DNA from 2 places in the Streptomyces sp. CAU 1734 genome. Region 1 is predicted to be linked to the other one. Evidence: riboswitches for the same ligand, from Rfam matches in the RefSeq annotation. Region 1 holds a riboswitch; the other holds the start of a gene.
The links. Region 1 has a riboswitch for glycine ahead of gcvT (glycine cleavage system aminomethyltransferase GcvT). Riboswitches for the same ligand answer to the same signal wherever they lie in the genome.

Region 1 (15,347 bases):
GGACCCTCGCCCTGATCGGGCCCGAGGACCGGGCCGCGTCCCCGGCCTCGGTGTGGTGGATGTTCGCGATTCCGTACAACTTCACCGAGGACTTCTACATCGTCCGGAATCTCACCCGCTCGCTCACCGCGGACGGCCGGACCGCGCCGGAGGCGGTGCGCCGCTGGGCCGTACTGGGGTACGCCTGGTGCGCCTTCCAGATCCTGTCGCTCCTCCCCGGGACACCCGGTTACCTCGGCGGGGCGATCGCCATTCCGCTCTGGGTTGCACACTGGATCATGACGGCCCGCGTCCGACGCGCGCTTGCCACCGGCAATACGGCCGTTTCACCTGTGTACCGACCCTGAGGGAGCCATGGCCCTGCCCCGTTTTCAGCGGCTGCCCGCCGACGCCAAGGCAGCCATCCTTGCCGTCGCCCGCGCCCATTTCGCACGTGACGGGAAGGACGGCGCCTCGTTCAACCGGATCATCACCGACGCCGGGATCTCCAAGACATCCGCCTACCACTACTTCGACGGAAAGGACGATCTCTTCGGTGAGGTGGTCGCCGACGCCGCCGAGCGGGCGCTGGCCGCGCTCGGGCCGTGGACTGAGGCGGCGACAGAGGACGAACTGTGGGAGCGGGCCGGGGCGGGGAGCGACCGGCTCCGGGCCCATCTGCGCGCCCATCCGGACGACCGCGCCGTGCTCTCCGCCCGTCCCCGGGAACAGCCGGGCGGCCACCCCTGGATCCGGGACTTCATCGAGAACGGCCGGCGGCTCGGTCTCATCGGTGACGAACCGGGCATCGAGCTGGTGACGGTGGCGACCACCGGGGTGCTCGAAGCCCTCGACTCCTGGGCCCTGGAACGCCCGGAGGCGGACGGCGACCTGACGGCCGGGGCGCTGCGGCAGCTGCTCTCGCGGCTCTGGAAGTGACCCGGCGCGGAGGCTGACCCGCCTCGTGTGCCCGCCCCCGCGGACCGGTGCCGTACGGGGGCGGGCGCCGTGTCAGCTCTCCTCCGCCGTCGCCGAACGCCGGTTCCAGGCGCGCGGCGCCCGCCAGTGGTAGCGCATCGCGAGCAGCCGCAGCACGAAGGCGGTCGCGGCGGCGAGCGCGCTGGTGAGCGCGTCCAGGGTGTCGAAGCGGAGACAGAGGACCACCATGGTCGCGCCCACGATCGCGGGGACGGCGTAGAGATCACGGTCCCAGCGCAGCAGTGAGGGAACCTCGTTCGCCAGCACATCGCGGAGCACACCGCCGCCGACCGCGGTCGCCACGCCGAGCGCCGCCGACGAGGTCAGGCCGAGACCGTACTCGTACGCCTTGACGGTGCCGGTCACACAGAAGAGCCCGAGGCCGGCCGCGTCGAAGACATTGACGGCGACCTGGATCCGCTCCACATGGGGGTGGAGGAAGAAGACCAGGACCGTGGCCACCAGCGGCATCAGGAAGTAGCCGAGGTCGGTGAAGGCCGCCGGCGGGACGGCCCCGATGATCAGGTCGCGCAGCAGCCCGCCGCCCAGCGCGGTCACCTCGGCGAGGACGGCGATGCCGAAGACATCGAAGTTCTTGCGTACGGCGAGGAGTGCGCCGGAGATCGCGAAGACGAAGATTCCGGCGAGGTCGAGCGCATGCTGGACGGAGGGCGTGAACAATTCTTGGAGCACCGGACGATTGTGCCGTCTCGCGGCGGTCGTCCCGGCTCCGCCGGACCGGGGGTGCGCTACTCCTTCGCGCCGGGTGCGGGGGCCGGATCCGGGGTCTCCGCCGCGGCAGTGACGCCCTCCGGGTGGTGGCAGGCCACCTGTTGCCCCGGACGCAGCTCGACCAGCGGCGGCTCCTGTGTGGTGCAGATCTCGGTCGCCTTCCAGCACCGGGTGTGGAACCGGCAGCCGAGCGGCGGTGAGATCGGCGAGGGCACATCGCCCTTGAGCAGGATCCGCTCGCTCCGCGCCCCGCGCCGCCGGGGGTCCGGTACGGGCACCGCCGACATCAGCGCCCTGGTGTAGGGATGCATCGGCGACGCGTACAGCGCCCCGCGGTCCGCCAGCTCCACGATCTTCCCCAGATACATCACCGCGATCCGGTCCGAGACATGGCGGATGACGGAGAGGTCGTGGGCGATGATCACATAGGTGAGCCCCAGCTCCTCCTGGAGGTCGTCCAGGAGATTGACCACCTGCGCCTGGATGGAGACATCGAGCGCGGAGACCGGCTCGTCCGCGACCACCAGCTTGGGCTTCAGGGCCAGGGCCCGGGCGATGCCGACGCGCTGCCGCTGGCCGCCGGAGAATTCGTGCGGATAGCGGTTGTAGTGCTCCGGATTGAGGCCCACCAGCTCCAGCAGCCGCTGGACCTCCTTCTTCACCCCGCCGTCGGGGGTGATGCCCTGGAGCCGGAACGGCGCCGAGACGATGGTGCCGATGGTGTGCCGGGGGTTCAGCGAGGAGTACGGATCCTGGAAGATCATCTGGACATCGCGGCGCAGCGGGCGCATGGCCCCCACCCCGAGATGGGTGATGTCGTGTCCCTGGAATTCGATCCGGCCGCCGGTCGGTTCGAGCAGCCGGGTGATCAGCCGCCCCATGGTCGACTTGCCACAGCCGGACTCACCCACCACGCCCAGGGTCTCCCCCGGGCGCACATCGAAGGTGAGCCCGTCGACCGCCTGGACGGCGCCGGTCCGCCGCCGGAGCAGACCCTCGCGGATGGGGAAGTGCTTGACCAGGCCGTCGACCCTCAGCAGTGCGTCCGGGGCGGTGGCCGGCGGCTTCTGCGCGGGAATGTTCACTCGGTCGCTCACAGCTTCGGCGCAATCTCTTCGGTCCAGATCCGCGTCCGCTCCTCCTGCGCCATGTGACAGGCGGAGAAGTGCCGGCCGCCCGCGGAGTGGAGCTCGGGGCGGACGGTACGCGTCCGGTTCCCCTCCGGGACGTCGGCGTAGGGGCAGCGCGGGTTGAAGGCACAGCCGTCGGGGATGTTGATCAGACTGGGCGGGGAGCCCTTGACCGGGATCAGCCGCTCGGTCTGCTCGCGGTCGATCCGGGGCATCGAGCCCAGCAGCCCCCAGGTGTAGGGGTGCTGGGGCTCGTGGAAGACCCGCTCGGCGGGCCCGCGCTCGACACACCGGCCGCCGTACATCACCAGGATGTCGTCGGCGAGCTCGGCGACCACCCCGAGGTCGTGGGTGATGACGATCACCGCACTGCCGAACTCCTTCTGGAGATCGCGGATCAGATCGAGGATCTGGGCCTGCACGGTCACGTCGAGCGCGGTGGTGGGCTCGTCGGCGATCAGCAGCTCCGGATTGTTGACCAGCGCCATCGCGATCATCGCGCGCTGGCGCATCCCGCCGGAGAACTCGTGCGGATAGCTGTCGACCCGCTTGTCGGGCTGCGGGATGCCGACCCGGTCGAGCAGTTCGACCGCCCTCTTGCGGGCGGTCTTCTTGTCCGTGTCGTGGTGGACCCGGTACGCCTCCACGATCTGGCGGCCGATCGTGTAGTACGGATGGAGCGCCGACAGCGGGTCCTGGAAGATCATCGCCATGTTCCGGCCGCGCAGCTTCCGCACCTCGTCCGGATGGGCGCCGAGCAGCTCCCGGCCGTCCAGCCAGACCTCCCCGGAGATCCGCGCCTTGTTCCGTCCGTACTGGCCGGCGGTGTGCAGGCCCATGATCCCCAGCGAGGTGACGGACTTGCCCGAGCCCGACTCGCCGACGATGCCGAGGGTCTTCCCCTTCTCCAGCCGGAAGCTCAGCCCGTCGACGGATTTGACCAGACCGTCGTCGGTGGGGAAGTGCACCCGCAGATCGCGGACTTCGAGAAAGGCGTCGGGGGCCGGTGAACCGGGCGGGGCGACCGTTCCCGGAAGCCCCGCGGGGGCGGCGGAGCCGGATTCTTCGATGGGGATGGTCATCCGATCCTCACTCGCGGGTCGACGACGGCGTACAGAAGGTCCACGACGAGGTTGGCGACACAGATGAAGAGCGCCGCGAAGAGGGTGACGCCCAGGATCAGCGGCAGATCCTTGGACTCGATGGACTCGATGGCGAGCCGTCCGAGGCCGGGCAGGCTGTAGGTGGACTCGGTGAGCACCGCCCCGCCGAGCAGGGCGCCGAGGTCGAGTCCCAGCAGGGTCAGCACCGGGGTCCAGGTGGAGCGCATGGCGTGCCGTCCGATGACGACCCGCTCGGTGAGGCCCTTGGCGCGGGCGGTGCGGATGTAGTCCTCGCCCATGATCTCCAGCATGGTGGCGCGGGTGAGCCGGGCGTACATCGCCGCGTAGAGGAAGGCGAGGGTGATCCAGGGCAGGATCAGGGTCCGGAACCACTGGAGGGGATCCTCCTCGACCGGGGTGTACACCCCGCTGATCCAGTCCAGCTGATAGCTGAAGACCGCCAGCGAGATCAGTCCGGTGAAGTAGATCGGCAGCGAGACCCCGGCGAGGGCGACCGTCATGGCGGCCCGGTCCCACAGGGTGCCCCGGCGCAGGGCGGAGACCACACCCGCCGCCACCCCGCCGGTGACCCAGAGCACACAGGCGCCCGCGGCGAGCGAGAGCGTGACCGGCATCGCCTCGGTGAGCAGCGGCCACACCTCCTGCTCGGTGCGGAAGGAGTAGCCGAAGCAGGGGGCCGGGCAGCTGGTGACGTCCGGGCCGTTGGCGTACTCGCGGCCGGCGAAGAGGCCCTGGACGAAGTTCCAGAACTGCACCAGCACCGGATCGGCGAGACCCAGTTTCTGCCGGATGCCCTCGATGGCGGCCTCGTCGGTCTGCTTTCCGGCGAAGAGATACGCCGGGTCCGAGCCCGCCCACTTGGGGAGCACGAAGAAGATGACGAAGGTCGTCAGGGTGACGACCAGCAGCATCATGGCGACGGCGAACAATCGCCGGATGACGTATGCAAGCACTGTGCGCGGCCCGGCGGCGGCCCGCGGAGCCCTGGCTCAGGGTCCGCGCGGGCCGCCGCCCGAGGCCATCACCTGCCCTTCGGGACTGGCGGGTTGGGCGATGGTGGGGCGGTGCGACGGGGGTGCGCGCACCCGCCGCGGCGGGCGGGTGCGCGGGTGCCCGTACGGGTCACCGGGGAGTGCCGCTACTTGACGACGCCCAGGGAGACATAGTCGTAACGGCCGTTGTACGCACCGCTGGAGTAGGCGTTGGTCAGCCGCGAGCCGCGCCAGGTGAAGTTCTTCTCGTAGATGAACGGCATCTGGACCGCGAGGTCGGCGACGGCGTGGTTCATCTGCTGGTAGATCGCGCCGGCCTTGTCGGGGTCGGTCTCCTTGAGCGCGTCGTCGAAGAACTTGTTGATCTTCGGGTCATTGGTCTCGGAGACGTTGTAGTTGCCGTTGCCGACGATGAAGCGGCCGTCGATGATCGGCTGGGAGAAGCCCTGCCCGGTCGGGAAGTCCGGACCCCAGCCGGTCATGACCAGACCGAGACCGCGCTTCTTCACCACGGCGGGCGAGCCGGTGATGCTGGAGGACTCGGCGCCGTCGATCGTCTCGACCTCGGTCTTGATGCCGACCGCGTTCAGCGACTGCTGGAGCGCCTCGGCGGTCTGCACCTCGCCGGGGTTGTTGCTGCGGGCGCTGATGTTGGTGGAGAAGCCGCCGGGCTTGCCGCATGCCTTGAGGGCGGCCTTGGCCTTCTCGACATCGGGCTTGCCCTTGCGGGCGAGGATGCCGTACGGGTCGTAGTCGTCCGAGCCCTTGATGGACTTGGGCAGCATGTTGGTGGCGATGTCGCCGCCGGCGTCCGGGCCGCCGCGGACCTGCTGCATCGAGGCGTAGTCGGCGGCGTAGATCACGGCCTTGCGGCACTCGATGTTGTCGAACGGGGCCACCTTGGTGGCGATGTCGACATAGCGGATGAAGCTGGTCTCGATGTTGTCGAGATTGGCCTTGTGGCCCTGGAGGGCCTTGGTGCGGCCGGCCTGGGACATGCCGGTGGCGTTCAGGTCCAGGTCGTACTCGCCCTTGATGAGCAGCTCGTCGATCGCCTCGATGTTCGAGTTGATGGTGAGCGTGACCTTGTCCGGCAGCGCGGCGCGGATCGGGTCGGTGGACTTCTGCCACTTGTCGTTGCGGACCAGTACGGCGCTCTTCTTCGGCGCGTACGACTCGAATTTGTACGGGCCCGAGGAGAAGGGCTTGAGCTGGTACTTGCCGGCCGTGTCCTTCTCCCGCTTCACCGGGGACCCGGACGGCATCGCCAGCATCTGCTCGAAGTCGCCGTTGGCGGTCGGCAGATGGAAGATGATCGTCTTGTCGTCGGGGGTCTCGATGGCCTTCAGGCCCAGCTTGTCCGGGCTGGTGTCCTTGTACGGGCCCGGGTAGGTGTTCTCCGGGTCCAGGACCTGGCGCAGATACTGCGGCCCGCCGGTGATGACATCCGCGGCCCAGACGCGCTGGATGCCGTACTTGATGTCCTTGGAGGTGATCGGCGAGCCGTCCTCCCAGGCGATCCCGTCGCGCAGCTCATAGGTGTAGGTCTTGCCGTCGTTGGTGACGACCCCCTTGGCCTTGGCCAGGTCGGGGACGAGTTCGGCGCCGCCCGCGCCCGGCTTGGGGGCGTACGAGACGAGCTGGCGGGCGTAGAAGCGGGAGAAGTCCCAGGCCATGCCGTAGTACTGGCGCTGCGGATCGGTGGAGTCCAGATCCTGCTTGCCGATGAACTTGAGCGTGCCGCCCTTCTTGGCGGAGGGGTTGGCGACACCGGTCATGGCCGCGTTGTAGCCGGCGGCCTTGCCGTCACCGCCCTCCCCGTCCTGGGAACCGCCACCGCCGCCGCACGCCGCGGTGGCCGTGAGGGCGGCCACGACGAGCGCCGCTCCGGCGATGCGCCTGGTCCTCGTCCTCGACGAACGCAGGGAAGTCATAGTTCCTGGAACCTCCGGGGGTAGCACGGTTCCCCCGCCTCTTTGCCGGGGAACGGTCGGGGAGCCGCCCGGCCCGTGTGGCGGGGGCGGTGTTGTTCAGTGGCGCGGTGGGGGCGGCGGGGCGGGCCGCCGCGGGGCCGGGCAACACCGGCCGGGCCCGGTCATCGGCTGCCCTTGGGATCGAGGGCGTCGCGCACACCGTCGCCGAAGAGGTTGAAGGCGAGCACCGTCACGAAGATCGCCAGACCGGGCACCACCATGAAGGTGGGGTTGGACTGGTAGGTCTCCACCGCCGTGGAGAGCATCTGCCCCCAGGAGGCGGTGGGCGGGCGGACTCCCGCGCCGAGGAAGCTGAGCGCGGCCTCGGTGAGGATGTTGGTGGGGATCATCAGCGTGGCGTACACGGTGATCGGGGCCACCAGATTGGGCAGCAGCTCCTTGAAGAGCACATAGCGGCGGCCGGCGCCGAGGCTGCGGGCGGCTTCGATGTACTCCTTCTCGCGGAGCGAGAGGGTCTGGCCGCGGACGATGCGCCCGACATAGGGCCAGCCGAAGAAGCCGATCACCCCGACGAGAATGGAGATGCGGACGCTGCTGCCGGTCATTCCGAAGAGATCGTTGGGCAGGACCGAGACCAGCGAGATGATGAAGAGGAGCTGCGGGAAGGCCAGCAGCATGTCCATCACCCGGCTGATGACCGAGTCGGCCCAGCCGCCGAAGTAGCCGGCGACGATCCCGAGGACGGTGCCGAGCACCACGGCGACCAGGGCGGCGAGGAAGGCCACCAGCAGGGAGATCCGCGCGCCGTAGACGATCCGGCTGAAGACATCGCGGCCGTTGTTGGGTTCGAGACCGAGCAGATGTTCCGAACTCATGCCGCCGAAGGACCCCTTGGGGGTGCCGAAGAGCGGATCGATCTTGTCCTGGTGGAATTCATTGGGCGGATGGCCCAGCCAGCTCACGATCAGCGGGGCGAAGACGGCGGTGAGGATCAGCAGGAGGACAACGATGCCACCGGCGAGCGCGAGCCGGTCGCGCTTGAGCCGCGACCAGGCGATGCGGCGCAGTGAGCGCCCCTCGACCGCCGTCTTGACTTCAGCCGCCGCGACATCGGCCGTCGCGGTCCGCTCCGCGTCCGCGCTCGTGTCGTGCAATGGTGCCGTCATCGTGGTGGGGACCCCTCTCGGCCGGACATGGCCGGCCCGTACCCGCCGCTGCGGCGGTTCCGCTTGGTACCGAACCTCTGCTGCGTGCGGGGCTGTTGGTACGAGAGGTACCCGCGAGATGCCCGTGAAGCACGCCGTGCGCAGGAGCGAACCGCTCCCTTGCTGCGGGAGTCTTCAACGGCCGCGCGATCAGCCGCCAGACCCCTCGCGGAATGGTTGCCCAACCGTGATGAGTGTCGCTGTCTTCCGTTATCCGGACGGGAACTCCGGCTGAGCGGAACTCCAATTGGCCAAAAAGGGACGCCAGTTGAACACCTCACCGACATTCGGACACCTCTTCGGGCTTGGATTTCGAAGGGCCCTTGCGTCTGCGGGGTGTGATCGGCAGGTCATAGCGCGGACATGACATGGAAGAACCGCGCGGGCGCTTGCCACGCCCTTCACATATGCGATCAAGGCTGGGCTACTGGCGAGTTGGGGCGTGCGGAGAGCGCCGATCCGCGCATGGCCGGATCGCGCCGATGAGATCCGCCTCCGGGAGCGGCGCACGACGGCACCGGGGGCGTATCCGGAGGGCGGGCGGGTACACATGACGGCGCGCCGTGCGCCGGGGCGCACGGGCCGGGGCGGGCTGCTGTGCCGGCCGGTGGGGGTGGTGTGCGGGGGTCTCCGGGGAGGGTCAGGCGCGGCCGGTGACCCCGTGGGCGTCACGGTCGTAGAAGGGGCGGGCATGGGCGCGCAGCCAGAGCGAGACCGGGTCGTACGCGTCGGACATGGCGACGGTGGAGACGGGCAGCCCGTCCGGGACCGCCGCGATCGACTGCTGCATCATCGCCCGCACCGCGTCCACGGACGGCCGGGTGGTGTCGTACAGATCCAGCCCGATGACGAGATAGGGGGCTCCCAGGGCCGGCTGCACCCAGGCCCGCCGCAGCGACCGGATGGGGGTGGTGCGGTGGGCGTTCTGAGCGAGCAGGGCGTAGAAGTGCGGGATCTCGATCGCGGGCTCGGAGAGCCGCAGCGGGCCGGCGGGCATCCGGTCGAGGCCGGTGGCGATCCGGCGGAGGTCGGGCCAGGGAATGCCGACACCGCCGCCGGGGGCATGGGGGTTGAGCCAGATTCCCCAGCGCTCGGGGAAGAGGGAGCGGGCGATGTCGACACCGCTGACCACTTCGTGGGAGCGGTTCCAGCCGGAGACGGCGAGCTCCTGCGCGGAGGTGACACAGGGGGCGTACCCGATGCCGTCGATCTCCATGTTGCCGTACTGGGCGTCGGGCGAGCCCGGCCCGCCGTGCCAGAGCAGCATCCAGACCTGGCCGTTCGCCGGGTCGGCGAGCGCCTTGAGCAGTGCCTCGTACGCGTCGTAGCGTCCGGGGGTCACCTGGCGCAGCATGTGCTCGACCTGCCCGGCCGCCGCGGTGCCTGACGCGCTCACCCTGTTCCGCCCCTCTCCGAACTGCATGCGTGTGGCCTCGGCCTCCGGACCGCAGGGGGTCGGGCGCGGGTGGAGGCCGGGCCGGGAAGCCAGCTTAATCGGCCGCTCCGGCAGCGGTCGGCGGCGGCGGCCCGGGCATCCGGACCGGCGGGCACCGCCGCCGGCCGGCGGTGCCGGTACTAGTGATGATCGCGCTGGTAGAACGGCCGCACCTGGGTGATCATCCACTCGACCACCGGATCCTGCGCCATGTCGAGCAGGATGAGATTGACCGGCCAGGGCGGCTGGACCCGGCCGAGAGCGCGGCCGAGAGCGTCCAGCGGGGCGCTCTGCTCGGCGCCCTCCCGGGAGGCGAGCTGGACCCCGATGAAGAGGACGGGGGGATCGCCCTCGATGGAGGCGAGCGCCCGGCGGGCGGTGGCCACCACGCCCGCGGCCTGGAACTCCCCGGCGGCGGCGGCGAGGAAGTCGACCGGCTCCTGCTGCCAGTCGGGCTCGAACAGCCGCACCCTGCCGCCGCTCGCGGGCCCGTCGAGCGGGGTGCGCCCGGTCCGGCAGAGCTCGGCGACGGCCTCCGGCGGCAGCGGGATGCCGACGGCACCGCCGGGGTTGACCGCGATACCGAGCTGCGGGGGGAGCCCGCGGGCGAATTCGCGGGCGGGGGCGATGGTGAAGGACATGTGGGGGCCGGCGCAGGCCGTGAACTGCTGCTCGGAGCTGAAGACGGGGACGTACGCCCCGTCGTCGATGTCCATGGTGGGGAGATCGAGGTCGCGGCTCTCGGGGGAACCGCCCCGGGGCAGCGGTACCCACAGGTGGCTGCGGCCGAGCACTTCGACGATCCGGGGCCCGGCGGAGGGGTTGCCGAGCGATGCGGCGAGCACCTCTTCGAGCTCGTTCGCGGGCCAGCCGCCTTGCTGCGGCTGCTGATGCGCCTGTTCCGGAATGGTCATGTTGCTGGCCCTCTCCCCCGGCGGTGCCGGTCTCCCCACGCCTTGTCCCCCCGACCCTAATGCCGGGGAGGGCGACGGGGCACGACCGCGCGCGCATGACGGGGCACTTCGCCGTATATCGCCTGGGGAGGGAGGCGGGGCGGGCGAGTGACACCGGCGGTGCCCGGGGCGGCTTGCCGGGGTCCGTTCGCGCCGGGGCGGGATGGCGGCCGGCGGGGGCGGCCGAGAGCCCGGCGGAGGAGGGGCGCGGGTCGGGGCGAGGCGAGCACCACCGCGCCCGCTCACGACACGGGTACGGGAACGCGCGGAGGCCGAGCGCCCGGCGGCGGGCCCCGGCGCGCGGGCGGCTCCCTCCCCGCCCGCCGCGAGGCGTGGCCGCGGCCGATCGCCAGGTCGGCGGACCGGACAGCCAAACGGTTCAGACGGTCAGACAGCCAGGCGGTCAGGCGGTCAGGCGGCCGTCACTCGAAGCCGAGCAGATTCAGTACGGACGCGGCATCGCGGTCCAGCAGGACCGCCGAGGCGACCCCCCGCGGCAGTCTCCCCGCCTCCGCGTCGCCGATCAGGCCGCCGACCGCGCGCCGGTGCCGGGCGAAGGCGTAACCGGAGACACCCCGGCCGCGCTCCCGCTGGCCCTGCCGGGCGATATCCGGCGGGACGTCGAGCAGGACGAGATGGAGGGCCCCGCCCCGGCGCCGGGCCTCGCGCGCCAGCCAGCGGCGTACCCAGGCCTGGGTGCCGCAGTCGTGGACCACGACACTGGCACCCGACCGCAGGGCGTGCCGGAGCCCGGCGTAGTGGGAGAAACGGACCAGGGGGCGGTAGACGGCGTACGGCAGGAATCCGGGCATCCGGGAGTCCCAGCGGTCCCGGGTGTTCTGCGAGTCGATGCCCCGGCCCCGGACCGCGCGCCGGATCAGGGTGGACTTTCCGCTGCCGGGGAGGCCGGAGACGACGACCACGTCACCGGAGGCGAACAGCAGCCGCCGGGGGCTGCGCCCCGCGCGGGCGCGCAGATCACGCAGGACGGGCGTGGGTCCGCCCAGCAGCTTCCCGATCTTCCGGACGGCCGCCGCCGGTGGCGCGGGCACACCCGTGGTCGTGGCGTAGGCACCGGAGTGCTGCAACGTCATCACACCCTCCCCCATGTCAGGTCTCCCTCACACTTGCCCAAGAAGCGTAAAGAAATGGTAATGGGGCGCAACTGATTTGCGTCTGATGCGCGTCCGGCGTGTGGCGAACGGCTCCGGCGGAAACAGGGGCGGCGGCCCGCCCGGCCGGCCGGGCGGCCGTCGGGGGAGGCCGGCGCGGCGCCGGAGAGCCGGCGAGAAGGCCCGGCTCCGGACCCCCATGGAGCCGCCGGGCGTGCAATGATGTGCCCGCCAACTGCATACCGGCCGCTTGAATCCACGCGGGAGAGTCCCGGCCCCGTGCCGGGCGCCGAAGGAGCAAGTTCCTCCCTTGAATCTCTCAGGCCCCGTACCGCGCGTGATGAGGCAGATCTGAAAAGCGAGCCGCCGTTCCGGGGCTCCACCCAAGGTGCAAACCGCGACCACCTGTACGCCGGGTCGTGGTGAACCTCTCAGGTTCCGATGACAGATGGGGAGGATTGTCCTCGCCGTCATGCCCTGGGAGCCCCTTTCATGAGCAACGCCCCTCGCCGGACCGCCCTCGATGCGCTGCATCGTTCGCTGGGCGCGACCATGACCGACTTCGCGGGCTGGGACATGCCCCTGCGGTACGCCAGCGAGCGCGACGAGCACCAGGCCGTGCGCAACCGGGCGGGCCTCTTCGACCTCTCCCACATGGGCGAGATCACCGTGACGGGGCCGCAGGCCGCCGCGCTGCTCGATTACGCGCTGGTCGGCAACATCGGCTCGATCGGGGCCGGCCGGGCCCGCTACACCATGATCTGCCGCGAGGACGGCGGCATCCTGGACGATCTGATCGTCTACCGGCTCGGCGCTCCCGAGACGCCCGAGTACATGGTGGTGGCGAACGCCGGAAACGCGCAGACCGTACTGGACGCGCTGATCGAGCGGTCGGCCGATTTCGACGCCGAGGTCCGGGACGACCGGGACAATTACGCGCTGATCGCCGTCCAGGGTCCGGAGTCCCCGGGCATCCTGAAGTCGGTCACGGACGCCGATCTGGACGGTCTGAAGTACTACGCCGGGCTCCCGGGCACAGTCGCCGGGGTCCCCGCGCTGATCGCCCGTACCGGCTACACCGGCGAGGACGGCTTCGAGCTCTTCGTGGAGCCCCGGCACGCCGAGGAGCTGTGGCGCGCGCTGACCGAGGCGGGCGCCTCGGCCGGGCTGATCCCCTGCGGGCTGTCCTGCCGGGACACGCTCCGCCTGGAGGCGGGGATGCCGCTGTACGGACACGAGCTGACCACCGCGCTCACCCCCTTCGACGCCGGTCTGGGCCGGGTCGTGAAGTTCGAGAAGACCGGTGATTTCGTCGGGCGCGCGGCCCTCACCGAGGCCGCCGCGCGTGCCGAGGCCAGCCCGCCGCGCAAGCTGGTCGGGCTGATCGCCGCGGGCCGCCGGGTGCCGCGCGCCGGCTTCTCGGTGGTCGCCGGGGGCGAGACCGTCGGCGAGGTCACCTCCGGAGCGCCCTCCCCCACCCTGGGGAAGCCGATCGCCATCGCCTATGTGGACGCGGCCCACGCGGCCCCGGGCACGGAGGGCGTCGGAGTCGACATCCGGGGTACCCACGAGGCGTACGAAGTCGTCGCACTGCCCTTCTACAAGCGGCAGAAGTGACTCCGCGCGGGCGGGGCGGGCCCCGGCCCGTCCCGGCCGCCGCGCTCCGGCCGGCCGCTTCCGCCGTCTGAGGGCCCGGGCGCCCCGCCGCGCCCGGCCGGGGGAACCGTCGGCGGCCCGTGCGCTCCGGCCGCCGGCCCGTACGGCTCCTTCGGACACCGCCGGACACACCGGCCGCCGACACGATCGGCCGGCCCCGCCCGCCGGGCCTGGCGGGCGATCACCGATACCCCCGGGGACGGCATCCGGAACCCCGGATACGGCCGTCACGGCGCCGGAAGTGACCATCAGCACCTCCCGCCGCCCTCACCACGTTCATCAGCCCCTTCCGCGTACAGGAGAATTCAGGTCATGAGCAACCCCCAGCAGCTGCGTTACAGCAAGGAGCACGAGTGGCTGTCGGTCGCCGAGGACGGCGTCTCGACGGTCGGCATCACCGAATTCGCGGCGAGTGCGCTCGGCGATGTCGTCTACGCCCAGCTCCCCGAGGTGGGCTCCACGGTGACCGCGGGCGAGTCCTGCGGTGAGCTGGAGTCGACGAAGTCCGTGAGTGACCTGTACTCCCCCGTCTCGGGCGAGGTCACCGAGTTCAACCAGAACGTGGTCGACGACCCGTCGCTGGTGAACACCGCTCCGTTCGAGGGCGGCTGGCTCTTCAAGGTGCGGGTCAGCGGCGAGCAGGACGATCTGCTCTCCGCCGACGAGTACACCGCCTTCGCCGCGGGCTGATCCACCGCGCATCATCGCCGCGCCCGCCTCTTGACCACGACCACGACCACGACAGGGAACCGAGATGTCGCTTCTCAACACCCCTCTCCATGAGCTGGACCCGGATGTCGCCGCCGCCGTCGACGCCGAGCTTCACCGTCAGCAGTCGACCCTGGAAATGATCGCCTCGGAGAACTTCGCTCCGGTCGCGGTCATGGAGGCCCAGGGTTCGGTCCTCACCAACAAGTACGCCGAGGGCTACCCCGGCCGCCGCTACTACGGCGGCTGTGAGCACGTCGATGTGATCGAGCAGATCGCCATCGACCGCATCAAGGAGCTCTTCGGCGCCGAGCACGCCAATGTGCAGCCGCACTCGGGTGCCCAGGCCAACGCGGCGGCGATGTTCGCGCTGCTCAAGCCCGGCGACACGATCATGGGTCTGAACCTCGCGCACGGCGGGCACCTGACCCACGGCATGAAGATCAACTTCTCCGGCAAGCTCTACAACGTGGTCGCGTACCACGTGGACAACACCACCGGCCAGGTCGACATGGCCGAGGTCGAGAAGCTGGCCAAGGAGTCCCGGCCGAAGCTGATCGTGGCGGGCTGGTCCGCCTACCCGCGGCAGCTGGACTTCGCCGCCTTCCGCCGGATCGCGGACGAGGTCGGCGCCTATCTCATGGTCGACATGGCCCACTTCGCGGGCCTGGTCGCGGCCGGTCTGCACCCCAACCCGGTGCCGCACGCCCATGTCGTGACCACGACCACCCACAAGACGCTGGGCGGCCCCCGCGGCGGAGTGATCCTCTCCACGGCCGACCTCGCCAAGAAGATCAACTCGGCGGTCTTCCCCGGCCAGCAGGGCGGCCCGCTGGAGCATGTCATCGCCGCCAAGGCGGTCTCCTTCAAGGTCGCGGCGACCGAGGAGTTCAAGGAGCGCCAGCAGCGCACCCTGGACGGCGCCCGCATCCTGGCCGAGCGCCTGATCCAGGACGATGTGCGCGAGCACGGCGTCTCGGTGCTCTCCGGCGGCACGGACGTCCACCTGGTCCTGGTCGACCTGCGCAACTCCGAGCTCGACGGCCAGCAGGCCGAGGACCGCCTCCACGAGGTCGGGATCACGGTCAACCGCAACGCCATCCCCAACGACCCCCGGCCGCCGATGGTGACCTCGGGCCTGCGGATCGGCACCCCGGCCCTGGCCACCCGCGGCTTCGGCGACGAGGACTTCCGCGAGGTCGCGGACATCATCGCCGAGGCGCTGAAGCCGGTGTACGACGCCGAGGCCCTGCGCGGCCGGGTGTCGGCACTGGCCGCGAAGCACCCGCTCTACCCCGGGCTGTAGGCCCGTCCGGGGAGGTCCGTACGCAACGCCACCCGCACACGCATACGAATCTCGGGGGCACCGCGCACACTGGAGAGTGAGCGCGGTGCCCCGCCCCGTCCCA
Region 2 (15,347 bases), on a different contig from region 1:
CGCCCCGGTGCCGGAGTGCTGATCGCGCTGCCCGGGAGACCTCCGGACCGGCGGGCGGCCACGCCGGGGAAGCCCCTGGCCGGGGCCGTTGTCAGTGGTGTGCGGCAGCATCGGGGGTGTGAGACCCGCGCCGACGATTCTGCATCTGGACATGGATGCGTTCTTCGCCGCCGCCGAGCAGGCGGCGAAACCCAGCCTGCGCGGAAAACCGGTGGTCGTCGGCGGGCTGGGGCCGCGCGGTGTGGTGGCCACCGCCTCGTACGAGGCCAGGCGCTTCGGTGTGCACTCGGCGATGCCCATGGCCCAGGCCAGGCGCCTCGCGCCGAACGCCGCGTATCTGGTGCCCCGCTTCTCCTTCTACCGCGGGATCAGCGAGCAGGTCATGGGGCTCCTCCGGGAGCTGTCGCCGCTGGTGGAGCCGCTGAGCCTGGACGAGGCCTTCGTGGATCTGGAGGCGAGCGGCGCCGCCGGCGACGCGCGGTCGGCGCGGGCCGCGGGGGAGCGGCTGCGAGCGGACATCCGAGCGGTTACCGGGCTCTCCGGGTCGGTGGGGCTGGCCGGGTCCAAGATGCTCGCGAAGATCGCGTCCGAGCAGGCCAAGCCGGACGGGCTGGTGCTCATGGTGCCGGGGACCGAGCGCGAGCTGCTGGGACGGAAGTCCGTACGGATCCTGCCCGGTGTCGGGCCCGCCACCGGGGAGCATCTGCGGCGGGCCGGGATGACCGTCTGCGCGGATCTGGCCGAGGCGGGGGAGGACGAGCTCGTACGCCTGCTGGGCAAGGCGCAGGGGGCCGCGCTGTACCGGATGGCGCTGGGGCACGACGACCGGCCGGTGGTCGCGGAGCGTGACACGAAATCGGTGTCGGTGGAGGACACCTTCGATGTGGATCTGCACGACCGGATCGCCATCCGGATCGAGGTGGAACGGCTGGCGGACCGGTGTGTGGAGCGGCTGCGGGCGTCCGGGCACTCCGGGCGGACGATCGTGCTGAAGGTGCGGCGGTACGACTTCTCGACCCTGACCCGTTCCGAGACGCTGCGCGGGCCCACGGACGATGCCTCGGTGGTGCGGGAGGCGGCGGCGCGGCTGCTGGAGTCGGTGGACACCACCGGCGGGGTGCGGCTGCTCGGTGTCGGGGTGACCGGGCTCGCCGACTACACCCAGGAGGATCTCTTCGCCCAGGCCGCGGCGGCCGGCCGGTCGGCCGGGAGTGACGGTACGGCTCCGTCCGGTACGGCTCCCTCCGCTACCGGCACCGGCACCGGCACCGGCACGGATGCGGACGGCGGCGTACCGGCCGGGGCGGACGCGGTGGCCGGGGGCGGCGGGCCCGCGGCGGATCCCGGCGGGGCGGCGGGGCGGGAGGCGGGCGGTGAGCCGTTCCGCGAGGATGCGGCCCCCGGTGTCCGCCAGTGGTCCGCCGGGCGGGATGTGCGCCATGAGCGGTACGGCGCGGGATGGGTCCAGGGCAGCGGGGTCGGGCGGGTCACCATCCGGTTCGAGGCCCCGGATTCACCCCGGCCGGGGAGGGTGCGTACCTTCCGGGTCGACGACCCCGAGCTGACCCCCGCCGACCCGCTGCCCCTGGTGGCGGCGCCGGGATCGCCTCCGGCGGCACCGGGCGGGGGAGGGGAGGACCCTCCTCCGCCGGCACCCGGCGAGGAAGGGGAGGGCCCGCCGTCCGCTCCTCCGGCCGGCGGCCCGGGGATTTCACCGGCGGCCCGGGGGTGAGGCCCCTCCGTCATGCCCGCAGAGCCGTGGTGTGCCCGTCCGCCTCCGCCGATCCGGCGGAGGCGGAGCGGGACGGGTCGCGGGGGGTCATTCCCCGTCGCCCGCCACCCGCCCGAAGGAGCGGTCCTCCGGGGGCGCGGCGGGAGTCTCCGGAGCCGGGGAGAGCCCGAGGCCGTAGTGGTGGTAGAGCTGAAGCTCCTGCTCGGGAGAGAGATGGCGGCCGACTCCGAAGTCCGGTGAGTCCTTGATCAGCGAGCGTTCGTAGGGGACGCGCAGGATGTCGTCGACGAAGGTGCTCGGTTCCAGCGGGACGAAAGCGTCCCGGCTGAAGAGCCCGGTACGGACAGCCGCCCATTCGGGTGTACCGGTCGCGTCGTCCAGGTACACCTCGTCGACTGTTCCGATCTTGGCCCCATTGCTGTCGAACGCCTTGCGGCCGATCAGGCTGCGCGGATCGATATCGGTCTGCACGGTCCCTCCAATAGGTCGCAACTGCTCCTCAATGCATACGAAAGGGCAGATCTCCGCTATCGGCCACTTGAGCGATTCTCGAGAGGTGCGCTGGTAGGCTGGCTAACGGCTGCTGACCCCGCGCGGGAGAGTCCACCGGCAGGACGACGGTGGCGCCGAAGGAGCAAATCCTCCCCGGAATCTCTCAGGCACCTGTACCGCGCGGACGAGGTCACTCTGGAAAGCAGGGCGGGCGTCGGACGGCATCCGCTCTCACCGACGGTGAAAGCCGGGACGTCGCAGGCGGGCGCCCCGGTGAAGCTCTCAGGTTGACATGACAGAGGGGGAGGCCGTCCAGGGCATCCGCTGTGGTGCCCCTCGCAGGTCGTGTCAGACCAGGAGGCCCTCCGCCATGACCGCCAACCGCATTCCGCTCTCCCAGCTGGAGCAAGGCACTCCCTTCGAGCGGCGCCACATCGGGCCCGACGCCGAGGCCCAGGCCAAGATGCTGGCACAGGTGGGATACGGCTCGCTGGACGAGCTGACCGCCGCCGCGGTACCCGATGTCATCAAGAGCACCGAGGCCCTGGGCCTGCCGGAGGCCCGTACCGAGGCCGAGGTCCTCGCCGAGCTGCGCGGGCTCGCCGACCGCAACAAGGTCCTGGCGCCGATGATCGGTCTCGGTTACCACGGCACCTTCACCCCGCCGGTCATTCTCCGCAATGTCATGGAGAACCCGGCGTGGTACACCGCCTACACCCCGTACCAGCCCGAGATCTCCCAGGGCCGGCTGGAAGCCCTGCTGAACTTCCAGACCATGGTCGCCGAGCTCACCGGCCTGCCGACCTCCGGCGCCTCCCTGCTCGACGAGGGCACCGCGGCGGCCGAGGCCATGTCCCTGGCCCGCCGGGTCGGCAAGGTCAGGAACGGTGTCTTCCTCGTCGACGCCGATGTGCTGCCGCAGACCCTGGCCGTGATCGAGACCCGCGCCGAGCCGACCGGTGTCGAGGTCGTCACCGCCGACCTCGGCGACGGCATCCCCGCCGAGATCGCCGAGCGCGGTGTCTTCGGTGTGCTGCTCCAGTACCCGGGCGCCTCCGGCGCCGTCCGTGACCTCAAGCCGGTCATCGAGGAGGCGCAGGGCCTCGGCGCGGTCGTCACCGTCGCCGCCGATCTGCTGGCGCTCACCCTGCTCACCTCCCCCGGTGAGCTCGGCGCGGACATCGCGGTCGGCACCACCCAGCGCTTCGGTGTCCCCATGGGCTTCGGCGGACCCCACGCCGGCTATATGGCCGTCCGCGAGAAATTCGCGCGCAGCCTCCCCGGCCGGCTCGTCGGCGTCTCCGTGGACGCCGACGGGAACAAGGCGTACCGGCTGGCGCTCCAGACCCGTGAGCAGCACATCCGCCGCGAGAAGGCGACCAGCAACATCTGCACCGCCCAGGTGCTCCTCGCCGTGATGGCGGGCATGTACGCCGTCTACCACGGTCCCGACGGACTGCGGACGATCGCCCGGCGCACCCACCGCCAGGCCGCCATCCTGGCCGCGGGCCTGCGCGCCGGCGGTGTCGAGCTGGTGCACGGCGCGTACTTCGACACGCTCACCGCGCATGTCCCCGGCCGGGCCGCCGATGTGGTCGCCGCCGCCCGCGAGGACGGTGTCAACCTCCGCCTCGTCGACGACTCCCATGTCTCCGTCTCCTGTGACGAGACCACCACCCGCGCCCATCTGATCGCGGTCTGGGCCGCCTTCGGCACCGAGGGCGACGTGGCGGCGCTGGACGAGGTCGCCGCGGACGCGCTGCCCGCCGGACTGCTGCGCGGCGACGACTACCTCGCCCACCCGGTCTTCCACCAGCACCGCTCCGAGACCGCGATGCTCCGCTATCTCCGCCGCCTCGCCGACCGCGACTACGCGCTCGACCGCGGCATGATCCCGCTCGGCTCCTGCACCATGAAGCTGAACGCGACGACCGAGATGGAGCCGGTCACCTGGCCCGAGTTCGGACAGATCCACCCCTTCGCCCCGGTCGACCAGGCCGCCGGCTACCTCACCCTCATCCGTGAGCTGGAGGAGCGGCTGGCCGAGGTCACCGGCTACGACAAGGTGTCCATCCAGCCCAACGCCGGCTCCCAGGGCGAGCTCGCCGGACTCCTCGCGGTGCGCGCGTACCACCGGGCCAACGGCGACGAACAGCGCACCGTCTGCCTGATCCCGTCCTCCGCGCACGGCACCAACGCCGCGAGCGCGGTGATGGCCGGGATGAAGGTCGTGGTGATCAAGACCGCCGACGACGGCGAGGTCGACATCGAGGACCTGCGCGCCCGGATCGAGCAGTACCGCGACGAGCTCTCCGTACTGATGATCACCTACCCGTCCACCCACGGTGTCTTCGAGGAGCACGTCGCCGACATCTGCGCCCGGGTCCACGAGGCCGGCGGTCAGGTGTACGTGGACGGCGCCAACCTCAACGCGCTGGTCGGGCTCGCCAAGCCGGGCAAGTTCGGCGGCGATGTCTCGCATCTGAACCTGCACAAGACCTTCTGCATCCCGCACGGCGGCGGCGGCCCCGGGGTCGGCCCGGTCGCGGTCCGGGAGCACCTCGCCCCGTATCTGCCGAACCACCCGCTCCAGCCGACCGCCGGACCGGAGACGGGCGTCGGTCCGATCTCCGCGGCTCCGTGGGGTTCCGCCGGCATCCTCCCGATCTCCTGGGCGTATGTCCGGCTGATGGGCGGCGCCGGTCTCAAGCGCGCCACCCAGGTCGCGGTGCTCGCCGCCAACTACATCGCCAAGCGGCTCGAACCGCACTTCCCGGTGCTGTACACCGGTCCGGCCGGTCTGGTCGCGCACGAGTGCATCGTCGACCTCCGTCCGCTCTCGAAGGCGACCGGGGTCAGCGTGGACGACATCGCCAAGCGGCTCATCGACTACGGCTTCCACGCTCCGACGATGTCCTTCCCGGTCGCGGGCACCCTGATGATCGAGCCCACCGAGAGTGAGGATCTGAGCGAGATCGACCGCTTCTGCGATGCGATGATCGCGATCCGGGCGGAGATCGAGAAGGTCGCCGCGGGTGAGTGGCCCGCCGAGGACAACCCGCTGCGGAACGCCCCGCACACCGCGGCCGCGCTCGGCGGCGAGTGGGACCACGCCTACAGCCGTGACGAGGCGGTCTTCCCGGCCGGAGTGAGCACCGCGGACAAGTACTGGCCGCCGGTGCGCCGTATCGACGGTGCCTTCGGCGACCGCAACCTCGTCTGCTCCTGCCCTCCGCTGGACGAGTACGACAACTGACGGTGACTCGCTGACGGATGCGCAATGCGTCGGGGCCGGTGCGGAGAGAATTCTCCGGGCCGGCCCCTCGTCGTGTGTCGTACTGCCTGTCGTGCCGCGCACCGCGGTGCGGTGTCCGTCGCGCCGTACCGGGGGCCGTGCCGCTCCGGTACGGAGTGGGGCGCTATGCGGCCGTCACGATCCGGCGCGGCCGGTGCGGCGCGATGATCTGCCCGTCCGGCAGGAGCTCGCCCGTGTCCTCGAAGAGCAGCACCCCATTGCACAGCAGGCTCCAGCCCTGCTCCGGGTGGTGCGCCACGAGGCGCGCGGCGTCCCGGTCGGCTGAGTCGGATGTCGGGCAGGCTGGCTGGTGCTGGCACATGGGCGGGTTCTTTCGCTCTGATGTGGTGAGTGTCCTGCGGCTCGATGAGGTGTTCATGGCCGCCCCCCGTATCTGTCGGTCCGAATCCCAGTGTTGCCCCACGGGCGATATTCCGCAGGGATTTCGCGGCAGCTCGTCTCACTGATTAATGACGTACCACCCAGCTGGATGGTTCACCGCCGATCCACCGTCCTTTCGGGTGGTTCCGCATGGCCGGTACGGGCTAGTCCCATCGGACGGCAGCGCGCCCCGTGACCGTCCGGTCACGGGGCGCGCTGCTTGCGGGTGAGGTCAGGCGGGGGTGCCCAGAAGGGGCGCGGGAGCGAGCCGGAGCGTCATCACCGGGAGCAGATCGGCGACCCGCTGCGGCCGGTGGGCGGCGATACCGGGCGGGGCGGGCGCGAGCGGTACGAGGATGTCGGCGGGGAGCGGAGTGCCGGACGAGGCGTCCGCGGTGATGTCCCCGTGCAGCCAGAGCGTGAGCATGTACAGCTCGGGGACGGAGAGCAGCCTCGGCTGGAAGCGGGTCTTCATCGACTCGGCCTGCCGCAGGGCCTGTTCGGTGGAGTGGAGGTAGGGGCCCTCGAAGAAGTGGGAGAAGGTCCAGCCGTCCGGGGTGAGCACGGTCTCGGCGGCGGCCACGTACCGCTCGCCGCCGCGGAGCAGGAAGCGCCAGCCGGTCAGCCGGGTGGCGGGCCCGGACTCGCTCGGGGCTATCCGGTCCAGGACATGGACCGGAAGAGGGGATTCGGGGCTCAGCGGTCCCTGGACGGACCGGAGGGCGGGGGTGTGGTTCGCACGGACGGCGGTGGGGGAGCCGAGTGCCATGTGGACGGTGCGCAGCGCCGGCGCGGGGGCAGGGAGGACATGCAGGGGCATGGGTGGGTCGCCTCTCACTCGCGAGACACGGTGAAGCGGGGGCAGGGGTGCGGACGTCGCTGTCAGCGGGTGGGGCCAGAGGGGGCTGGGATGGCCACCGAGCGCCAACTCTCTGCCTCTTTAGCCGAGTTTATACGACAGGCGTTCCCATGGTGTTTCGGCTAGCGTTCACGCATATTGCGTGCAAGGGGAGTTCAGGTCTTTTGGGCATGGGCGATCTGCCGGATTCCCGGGGAAATATCCTCAACGGCCTGGGAATTCTCCCCGGCGGCGGTAGGCCGGAACCCGACGGTGTTTTCCACCATACGCGGGCCTGCGTTAGCTGTGTGCTGCACTCTGCGATGCCCGGCTTGCCTTCAAGTGTGCCGCCGGTCACTCTCAACACCCTATCGGTCGCAGACTCTCCGCGCGGCGTTATGGATCAGCAAGTCTGGGCATTATCGTCCGTGACGCGAGCGACCAGAGCGCGCGGTGCCCACAGTCGAGGAGGGACCCTTCGATGGGGGAGAAGGTCGTGGCGGGCAGGTTCGCGCTGTCCGATCGCCAGCGTTACCGGCGAAAGCTCCAGCAGTGCCTGGCGGGACTGGCGCGACTGCTGGACGAGAAGAGGTTCGACCGCCCGAAGAATCTGATGGGCCTGGAGATCGAGTTGAATCTCGCGGGAGCGGACGGTCTGCCCCGGATGATGAATGCGGAAGTTCTCGAGCGGATCGCGAGTCATGATTTTCAGACCGAGCTCGGAATGTTCAACCTGGAAGTAAATATCGTTCCGCACCGGCTCGGCGGCCGGGTTCTGGACCAGTTGGCCGAGGAGCTGCGCGCCGGGCTCGGATATGCCGACCGGAAAGCGAACGAAGTGGGCGCCGGCATTGTCATGATCGGCATTCTGCCGACGCTCGTCCAGGACGATCTGGTCTCGGGGAATCTCTCGGACGCCGACCGGTATCTGATGCTCAATGAACAGATCCTGGCGGCGCGGGGCGAGGACTTCACCCTCGACATCGCCGGTGTGGAGCGGCTGACCTGCACCTCCGCCTCCATCGCGCCCGAGGCCGCCTGCACCTCGGTGCAGCTGCATCTCCAGGTGACACCGGCCCGGTTCGCCGATGTGTGGAACGCGGCGCAGGCCATCGCGGCGGTGCAGATCGCGGTCGGCGCCAATTCGCCGTTCCTCTTCGGCAAGGAGCTCTGGCGGGAGTCCCGGCCCCCGCTCTTCCAGCAGGCCACCGACACCCGGCCGCCCGAACTCCAGGCGCAGGGAGTGCGGCCCCGCACCTGGTTCGGCGAGCGCTGGGTGAGCTCCGCGTACGACCTCTTCGAGGAGAATCTGCGCTACTTCCCCCCGCTGCTGCCGATCTGCGCGGAGGAGGATCCGCTGCGGGTCGTCGACGAGGGCGGTGTGCCCGGACTGAAGGAGCTGGTGCTGCACAACGGCACGGTCTACCGGTGGAACCGCCCGGTGTACGGGGTCGCCGACGGCGTACCGCATCTGCGGGTGGAGAACCGGGTCCTGCCGGCCGGGCCCACGGTCACCGATGTGATCGCCAACGCCGCCTTCTTCTACGGGCTGGTGCGGGCGCTCGGTGACGAGTCCCGGCCGGTGTGGAGCCGGCTGCCGTTCGAGGCCGCCGCGGAGAACTTCGACACCGCGTGCCGCGACGGCATCGACGCGGAGCTCCACTGGCCCCGGCCGGGCCGGGCCGGCGGTGTCACCAGGGTTCCGGCCGTGAAGCTCGTACGGGACGAACTCCTGCCGCTGGCCGCGGCGGGGCTGGACGCCTGGAATGTCGATCCGGCCGACCGCGACCGGTATCTCGGGGTCATCGAGCAGCGCTGCAAGCGGCGGATGAACGGTGCCTCCTGGCAGGCGGACACCTACCACCGGGCCCTGGAGGCCGGACTGGAGCGCGAGGCCGCGCTCGCGGCGATGACCCGCAGGTACTCCGAACTGATGCTGGAGGGCGAGCCGGTGCACACCTGGCCGGTGGGCTTCCCCGGCCCCGGCGGGTGAGACGGGCCGGCGGGTGGGACGGGCCGGCGGGTGGGACGGGCCGGCGGGTGGGACTGCCCGTGGTGTGGAACTGCGTGTCGCGTGGGGCGGGCTGTCGGGTTCGGCGGGCGGCGGGACACCGTCGCTGTGCCGCGTGCGCACCGTGTCCGCGGCGTCGTCTCCGCCGCGGGGCGGCTGTTGCGGAGGGGGCGGGGCGGGCGCCGCGGCGCGCCTCCGCCGGACCCGCTGCCCGCCGCGCGGCCGTCATGGGGCAAGCTGTGACGACCCGTGCGGTGACGGCCCCCGCGGAGCCCGCGCAGGGTGAGCCGCGGCCGGTGGGCCGGCATCGGTGAACCGGGATCGCGGACCAGCGGGTGCCGCGTCCGGCTCAGGCGACGGGAGGAACCGGGGTCCGCGGGACCACTCGACTGGAGGCTTGTGTGCAGACGGAGGCGGGCCGCGTGGCCGAATCTCTGACCCCGGAGAGTGAGCCGCGAAGGATTCTGCGGTCCGAGATGCTGCTGGTGCTCGCCCTCTCGCTGGGGGCGAGTGCGGTATCGGCCCTGATCAGCTTTGTCGGTTCGGTGACCAAGCCCGGTGGGCTCAAGGAACAGGCCGCGACGCTGAACGGGTCGTACGCACCCGGCCGGCCCTGGCTCGATCTCGCCTGGCAGCTCTTCGGAATCACCACGGCACTGGTGCCGGTGCTGCTCGTCGCCCATCTGCTCACCCGAGAGGGCGCGGGCGGGCTGCGCGCGATGGGTTTCGACCGCGAGAGGCCCTGGTCCGATCTGGGGCGGGGCACCCTGATCGCGGCCGGTATCGGGAGCGCCGGGCTCGCCTTCTATCTGGCCGCGCGGGCCACCGGCTTCAATCTGACGGTGGTGCCCGAATCCCTGCCCGAGGTCTGGTGGAAATTCCCGGTACTGATCCTGTCTGCGATCCAGAACTCCGTCGTGGAGGAGGTGATCGTGGTCGGCTATCTGCTCCGCAGACTCGACCAGCTCGGCTGGTCACCCATGGCGGCGCTGGCCGCGAGCTCGCTGCTGCGCGGCTCGTACCACCTCTACCAGGGCATCGGCGGCTTCATCGGCAACATGGTCATGGGCGTGGTCTTCGTCCTCCTCTACCGGCGCTGGGGGCGGATCGGGCCGCTGGTGGTGGCGCATGCGCTGCTCGACATCGTGGCCTTCGCCGGCTACGCCCTGCTGGCCGGAAAGGTCGGCTGGCTGCCCACGGCGTGACGCCGGATTCACGGACGCTCCCGGGGCGGGCCCGCCCGCCCCGGGTCAGGGGGTGGCCAGCAGCTCCCCGTCGATGACGGTGACCGCCCGGCCCGTCAGCAGGGTGCGGTCGCCGCGCACCTCGGTACGGATCACTCCGGAGCGGCTGGACACCTGGAGCCCGGTGAGCTCGGTACGGCCGAGGCGGGCGGACCAGAAGGGCGCGAGAGAGGTGTGGGCGCGCCCGGTCACCGGGTCCTCGTCGATGCCGACACGGGGGAAGAAGCAACGCGAGACGAAGTCATGGCCCCGCGCGGGGTCCTCGGCCGCCGCGGTGACGAGAACGCCCTGGACGGAGTGCTCGTACAGACCCCGGATGTCCGGGGTCAGCCCGCGCACGGTCCGCTCGTCCGCGACCTCGGCGATGAGATCCCCGATGACCGGACCCGTGTCGTGCAGGGAGATCACCTCGGCGCCCAGCGCCTCGGCCAGCTCCCGGGAGACCTCGACGGGCCGGGACGGCACGGCGGGGAAGTCGAGAGTGATCGTGCCGTCCTCATTGCCGGCCGCGCCGAGGATGCCGGAGACGCCGGAGAACCGGACGGGGCCGTCCCAGGCGCCGGTGGTCCGCAGGACATGGGCCGTGGCCAGGGTGGCGTGACCGCACATGTCGACCTCGACGGTGGGGGTGAACCAGCGCAGGGCCCAGTCGGCCCCGCCGCCGGCCGGAAGACGGTGGGCGAACGCGGTCTCGGAGAGATTGACCTCGGCGGCGACCTGTTGCAGCCATGCGTCGCCGGGGAAGGAGCCGCCCTCCAGGAGGACGACTCCGGCGGGGTTGCCGGCGAAGGGCCGGTCGGCGAACGCGTCGACGATTCGAATACGCATACGACGACGGTAGTCATGTGCGAACCGGGCGGCCAAGGCCAATCGCACCGAACTGGCCTGGAATGAGACGCCGGTGACGAGCCCGGGCGGGCGGCTCGGCGGCTCTTCGCGTGGTGCCGGATCCGGTCCACCGAGAGGCCGCTCAGAGCTCCGGACCCCTGATCGCGGCGGCGGCGGACCGGGCCGCTCGCCCCGGGCGCGGTGGATCACGCGCAGTACGCGGCGTACTCGGCGGACCGCTCCGCGGGCGGGAATCCGTCGTCGCCCGCCTCCTTACGGATGAGCAGGCGCCGCGGGGCCGGCCGGCGCTCGTCCGAATCGCGCGATGCGAGTACGCCTTGGTCGCCTCCGGGCCGGCGCCGCAGCGGAGCCGGATGTCGATGGAGCGGCCGGCGTCCCACCCGGCCGCTTCGGCGCGCCGGATGAGCGGGACGTCATCGAGCGCGCCGGCATGGGAGCAACCGGACGCGGCAGAGCTTCATCGGAAGCGTGTCGCCGAGCCCCCGGCTCGCGCGTTCGAGCCGCGTCCGCTCGATCAGCGGCCCGCGCGTCCCGCCGGGACCGTGCTCATCGGGATACGGGCCGTGCCGCGGCGGCCACGTGTCCTCGTCGTCCACCGCTCGCTCCCCGGCACTCGTTCGGCAGTCCGCGGACCGGAGCCCACGGGGGCGGATTCCCGGCGCCGCGCACCCCGTCGCGATTCCGAAAATGCATGGCGATCCGCCACGGGTCGCGAGAAGGATGACCGGGGTGTCCAGCAGATGTGTCCCGGCTCGGACGAGGGTGGAGATGACCGACATCACGCGCGCGATCTCGGCTGCGACGGCGGTCGCCGCATCGCTCGGCCTGCCGGCCGACGGCGCGATCGTTCTCCACAGCTCGAACAGGCTGGCGCTGCGGCTGACCCCGTGTGACGTCCTGGCCCGGGTCGCCCCGGCGGGGCACGGTGCCGCGCGGTTCGAGGTCGAGCTCGCTCGGCGGCTCGCCCGGGCCGGATGCCCGACGGGCCTTCTGGAACCGCGCGTGGCCCCCCGTGTGTACACGCGCGACGGCTTCACGGTGACGCTGTGGACCTACTACGAGACCGTGGCACCGCACAGCTCACCGGCCGGCCGCGCCAAGGCGCTGGAGCGGCTGCATGCCGGCATGCGCGAGGTCGATGTGCCCTGCCCGCGGTTCACGGACCGCATCGCCGAGGCGGAAGAAGTCGTCGCCGACCCGGATCGCTCGCCGGAGCTCGCCGCGGAGGACCGCGCCTTCCTCGCCGGCGTGCTGGGAAGCCTGCGCCGGTCGATCGAGGACCGCGGCGCCCCGGAGCAACTGCTCCACGGCGAACCGCATCCGGGCAATGTCCTCGGCACGGAGCACGGCCCGTTGTTCATCGATCTCGAGACATGCTGCCGCGGACCCGTCGAGTTCGATCTCGCCCATGTCGCCGAGGCGGTCGCCGAACACTATCCGGACGTCGATCAAGGACTGTTGGACGAGTGCCGGCAGCTCGTTCTGGCGATGGTCGCCGCCTGGCGCTGGGAGGGGCGCGACCGGCTTCCGGACGGGAGGCGATTCGGGGTGGAGTGCCTGCGCTCACTGCGGGCGGGGCCTCCTTGGCCGGCACTCGACACGGTCACCGGGCGACTGGACGCCCGGTAGGAAACGCCGAGGGCCGCGCGGCCCGATTGCCGCCGCCCGGCGAGGCCCGGCAGGCGCTCCGGCCGCGTGTCCAACCGCCGGCCGGACAGGGCGCCGGTCGCCTCTGTCGTCGTTGAGGCAGGTCAAGCCACTCCCGCCCCGAGGCATTGCTCTGCGAGCTATTCCGATATATCGTTGACGTATCGCGACAGATCAACGATGAAAGGAGCGCGGCGATGCGTTCATCCGGATACGAGCATGAGCACGGCGGCCACTGCGGGCCCGGACATCAGGGTCGGGGTGGATTCGAGGGGCGCCGGGGTGCCTTCGGGCAGTTCGGGCCGCCCTTCGGCGGCGGACCCTTCGGGCCCGGTGGGCCCTTCGGCGGCGGGCGCGGGCGGGGTGGCGGCAGGGGAAGGGCGCGGCGCGGTGATGTGCGCGCGTCGATCCTGGCGCTCCTCAAGGACCGCCCGATGCACGGGTACGAAATGATCCAGGAGATCGCCGAGCGCAGCGGCGGAGCCTGGAAGCCCAGTCCGGGCTCGGTCTACCCCACCCTTCAGATGCTGGAGGACGAGGGGCTGATCGTCAGCGCGAGCGAGGGCGGCAAGAAGCTGTTCACGCTCACCGACGCCGGGCGCACCGAGGCCGGCGAGGGGCCGGACGCCCCCTGGGAAGAGGCCGGGCGCGGAGTCGACTGGGAGACGGTCAATGAGATCCGCCAGGCCGGCTGGGGGCTCATGGAAGCCTTCGGGCAGGTCTGGAAGACCGGCAGCAGCGAGCAGCGGACCAAGGCGGTCGAGGTCATCAACGAGGCGCGCAAGAAGCTCTATCTGATTCTCGCCGACGACGATCGCTGAGCGCCGGCCGGTGTGACCGCCGGCCGATGGGCCGGTGCTCCGGGGGTCCGTGCGACGGCACGGGCCCCCGTTCGTGCGCGCGCTCGGCCGGTCGGGCCGTCCGGCTTCCGCGGTGACTCCTCCGGGGCGGCCGGAACGCTCTGGGGGAAACCGGGGCGGGTGGCGTTTCGCCGGCCGTGGGTGGAGAGGTCGGTCACACCGGGCCCGGATCCTCGCGATACGGGCCACGGCGCCGACTTCGGGCCCGCGGCCACCCCTCGATGCCGGGTCACGGCGTCCCGGGACGTGGCCGTACCGGGGTGAACAGTCAGTGCTGATGAATGGTCAGATGTTCCCGGCCGGCCGGGATGTGCCGGATCTCGGCCAGGTCGAAGCTGTCGGACGCGCGCGGATGCGGTCCCTCGTCGTGGCAGTGGAAGGCGGACCAGAAGACATCGCCGAGGAGCGCGCCCGCCGGTGCGTGCACCCGGTAGGCGTACCTCCGTCCGTCGGTGGCGAGCAGAGTGACCATCCAGGACATGCCGGAAGGGACGCCTCCGGTGGCGGATCGGTTGCCCTGCGGGTGAGGGCGCGTATCTGTGAGCGGGTGTGTTCGGGGGCGCGGAGGGGTGTGCGCGGCGATGCGTGCGCCCCTTGGGGGAAAGTTCCTCCGATCTCATCCGCAAGGAGGAGAAAAAGACCTGGTTGCCCAACTTCGGTGGGATGCGGATATGCGACCGGGCGGGGACGCTTTCTCCGGACTCACCTGGTGGAGTGGGATATGTGCCGATCCATCATCCGGGGCAGCCGCGGCTGCCCGCCGCTGTCCGTGCCGATGCCGACACCGGCCTCACCGATGAGCTGTCCTCGGTGGTCGCGGGCGCGCGGCGCAGAGCGCTGCGCGACGGGGACCGGCAGTTGGACACCGCTCATCTGCTCCACTCGCTCATCGAGGCCGACCCCGAGGTACGGGCCGCGCTCGGGGAGGGTGCGCGCGTCGCGCGGGTGCTCGGCTATCTCGTACAGCGTTCCATCGGATACGGGCTGCGCTGGCAGGGTTCGGTGGAGGATTCCGGGGCCCTGCCGGCGGCCCGTGCCCTCGGCGCGCGGGCCGGTCCGGGCGCGGGGGCGCCGGGCTGGTCGCCGTCCGCCGCCGCCGCGATGGAGGGTGCGCGCGCCCGTGCCCGTGCCCGCGGCGAGGGCCGGGCGGCGGGTGTCGATCTGCTCGCCCGCCTCGCGATGGATCCCGGCTGCCGCGCGGTGGAGGTGCTGCGGCGCGCGGGAGTGGACACCGGGCAGCTCGGCGGCCGGATGGAGGTCGGCTGACCGGCCCCGGCGCGGCAGCGGCGCGGCCCTCTCCGTACCCGCGTCCCCGTGGGCTCAGTCGAGCCCGGCGGCCCGCCGGAGCGTCGCCCGGCCGCCGGCGGTGATCAGGCCCTCCGGCAGCATCGCCACCGCGCGCGCGTGGTCCGCGAACACGGCCCGGCACCCCTCGCGCTCGGGGTGATCGCTGTCGCTGCCGAGCCACAGGACCGCGATCTCGTCGTCGCCCCCGACCGGTTCGGCGGACTCGGCGAACTCGACCAGGCAGTCCAGCAGCCCGGATCTCCCGGGGAGCCGCTCGTCGCCCGCGAGACGGAGCAGAAAGGGCAGGACTTCCGGCACGGCCGCGTTCATCTCCGTGACGCTGTCGAACAGGGAGTTGACGAGGACGCGCTGGGCCTCGGACGCGGCGGTCCGATCCGCGAGAGCGCGCAGGATCACCGGGATCGCGGCGGGGCATCCGGGAAAGGCCGGCCAGCGGACGTTCTCACACCCGTGGAGGGCGGGATGTCCGGCGCCGGCATCGGCTGCCCGCGGGTACGCGCCGGTGAACCGCGCGATCGCCGCGTCCTTGGCGGCCCGATCCGTAGCGCACACCCGCATGCCCCCTCGCTCCGGTCGCCGGGAGCCCGGAGCTCCGCGCCCGTCGCACTCTGGCGCGACCGCGGTTCCGCGCGCAAGCCGAAGCGGTGAGGCGAAGCGGTGAGGCGGGATGTGTGTGCGCACGCCACCGGC

Region 2: it holds a riboswitch for glycine, as region 1 does, so the genes downstream of both, gcvP (aminomethyl-transferring glycine dehydrogenase) here and gcvT (glycine cleavage system aminomethyltransferase GcvT) in region 1, are expected to answer to the same signal.

What each region holds. Positions count from the first base shown of each region.
Region 1 covers NZ_JBDQQP010000011.1:276,341-291,687, reverse strand. The annotation lists gene AAFN69_RS22630 (hypothetical protein) at 1-347, shown strand, start outside; gene AAFN69_RS22625 (helix-turn-helix domain-containing protein) at 355-918, shown strand; gene AAFN69_RS22620 (trimeric intracellular cation channel family protein) at 991-1,650, opposite strand; gene AAFN69_RS22615 (dipeptide ABC transporter ATP-binding protein) at 1,707-2,786, opposite strand; gene AAFN69_RS22610 (ABC transporter ATP-binding protein) at 2,783-3,901, opposite strand; gene AAFN69_RS22605 (ABC transporter permease) at 3,898-4,896, opposite strand; gene AAFN69_RS22600 (ABC transporter substrate-binding protein) at 5,082-6,869, opposite strand; gene AAFN69_RS22595 (ABC transporter permease) at 7,031-8,035, opposite strand; gene AAFN69_RS22590 (enhanced serine sensitivity protein SseB C-terminal domain-containing protein) at 8,715-9,470, opposite strand; gene AAFN69_RS22585 (enhanced serine sensitivity protein SseB) at 9,650-10,423, opposite strand; gene AAFN69_RS22580 (AAA family ATPase) at 10,885-11,556, opposite strand; glycine riboswitch at 11,826-11,918, shown strand; gene gcvT (glycine cleavage system aminomethyltransferase GcvT) at 12,067-13,191, shown strand; gene gcvH (glycine cleavage system protein GcvH) at 13,543-13,920, shown strand; gene glyA (serine hydroxymethyltransferase) at 13,985-15,244, shown strand.
Region 2 covers NZ_JBDQQP010000015.1:8,933-24,279, forward strand. The annotation lists gene AAFN69_RS26555 (DNA polymerase IV) at 119-1,732, shown strand; gene AAFN69_RS26560 (PRC-barrel domain-containing protein) at 1,820-2,215, opposite strand; glycine riboswitch at 2,317-2,413, shown strand; gene gcvP (aminomethyl-transferring glycine dehydrogenase) at 2,595-5,480, shown strand; gene AAFN69_RS26570 (DUF5999 family protein) at 5,644-5,841, opposite strand; gene AAFN69_RS26575 (hypothetical protein) at 6,133-6,720, opposite strand; gene AAFN69_RS26580 (glutamate-cysteine ligase family protein) at 7,220-8,731, shown strand; gene AAFN69_RS26585 (type II CAAX endopeptidase family protein) at 9,151-9,954, shown strand; gene AAFN69_RS26590 (PhzF family phenazine biosynthesis protein) at 10,000-10,821, opposite strand; gene AAFN69_RS26595 (phosphotransferase) at 11,611-12,471, shown strand; gene AAFN69_RS26600 (PadR family transcriptional regulator) at 12,687-13,310, shown strand; gene AAFN69_RS26605 (hypothetical protein) at 13,618-13,830, opposite strand; gene AAFN69_RS26610 (Clp protease N-terminal domain-containing protein) at 14,103-14,615, shown strand; gene AAFN69_RS26615 (hypothetical protein) at 14,670-15,209, opposite strand.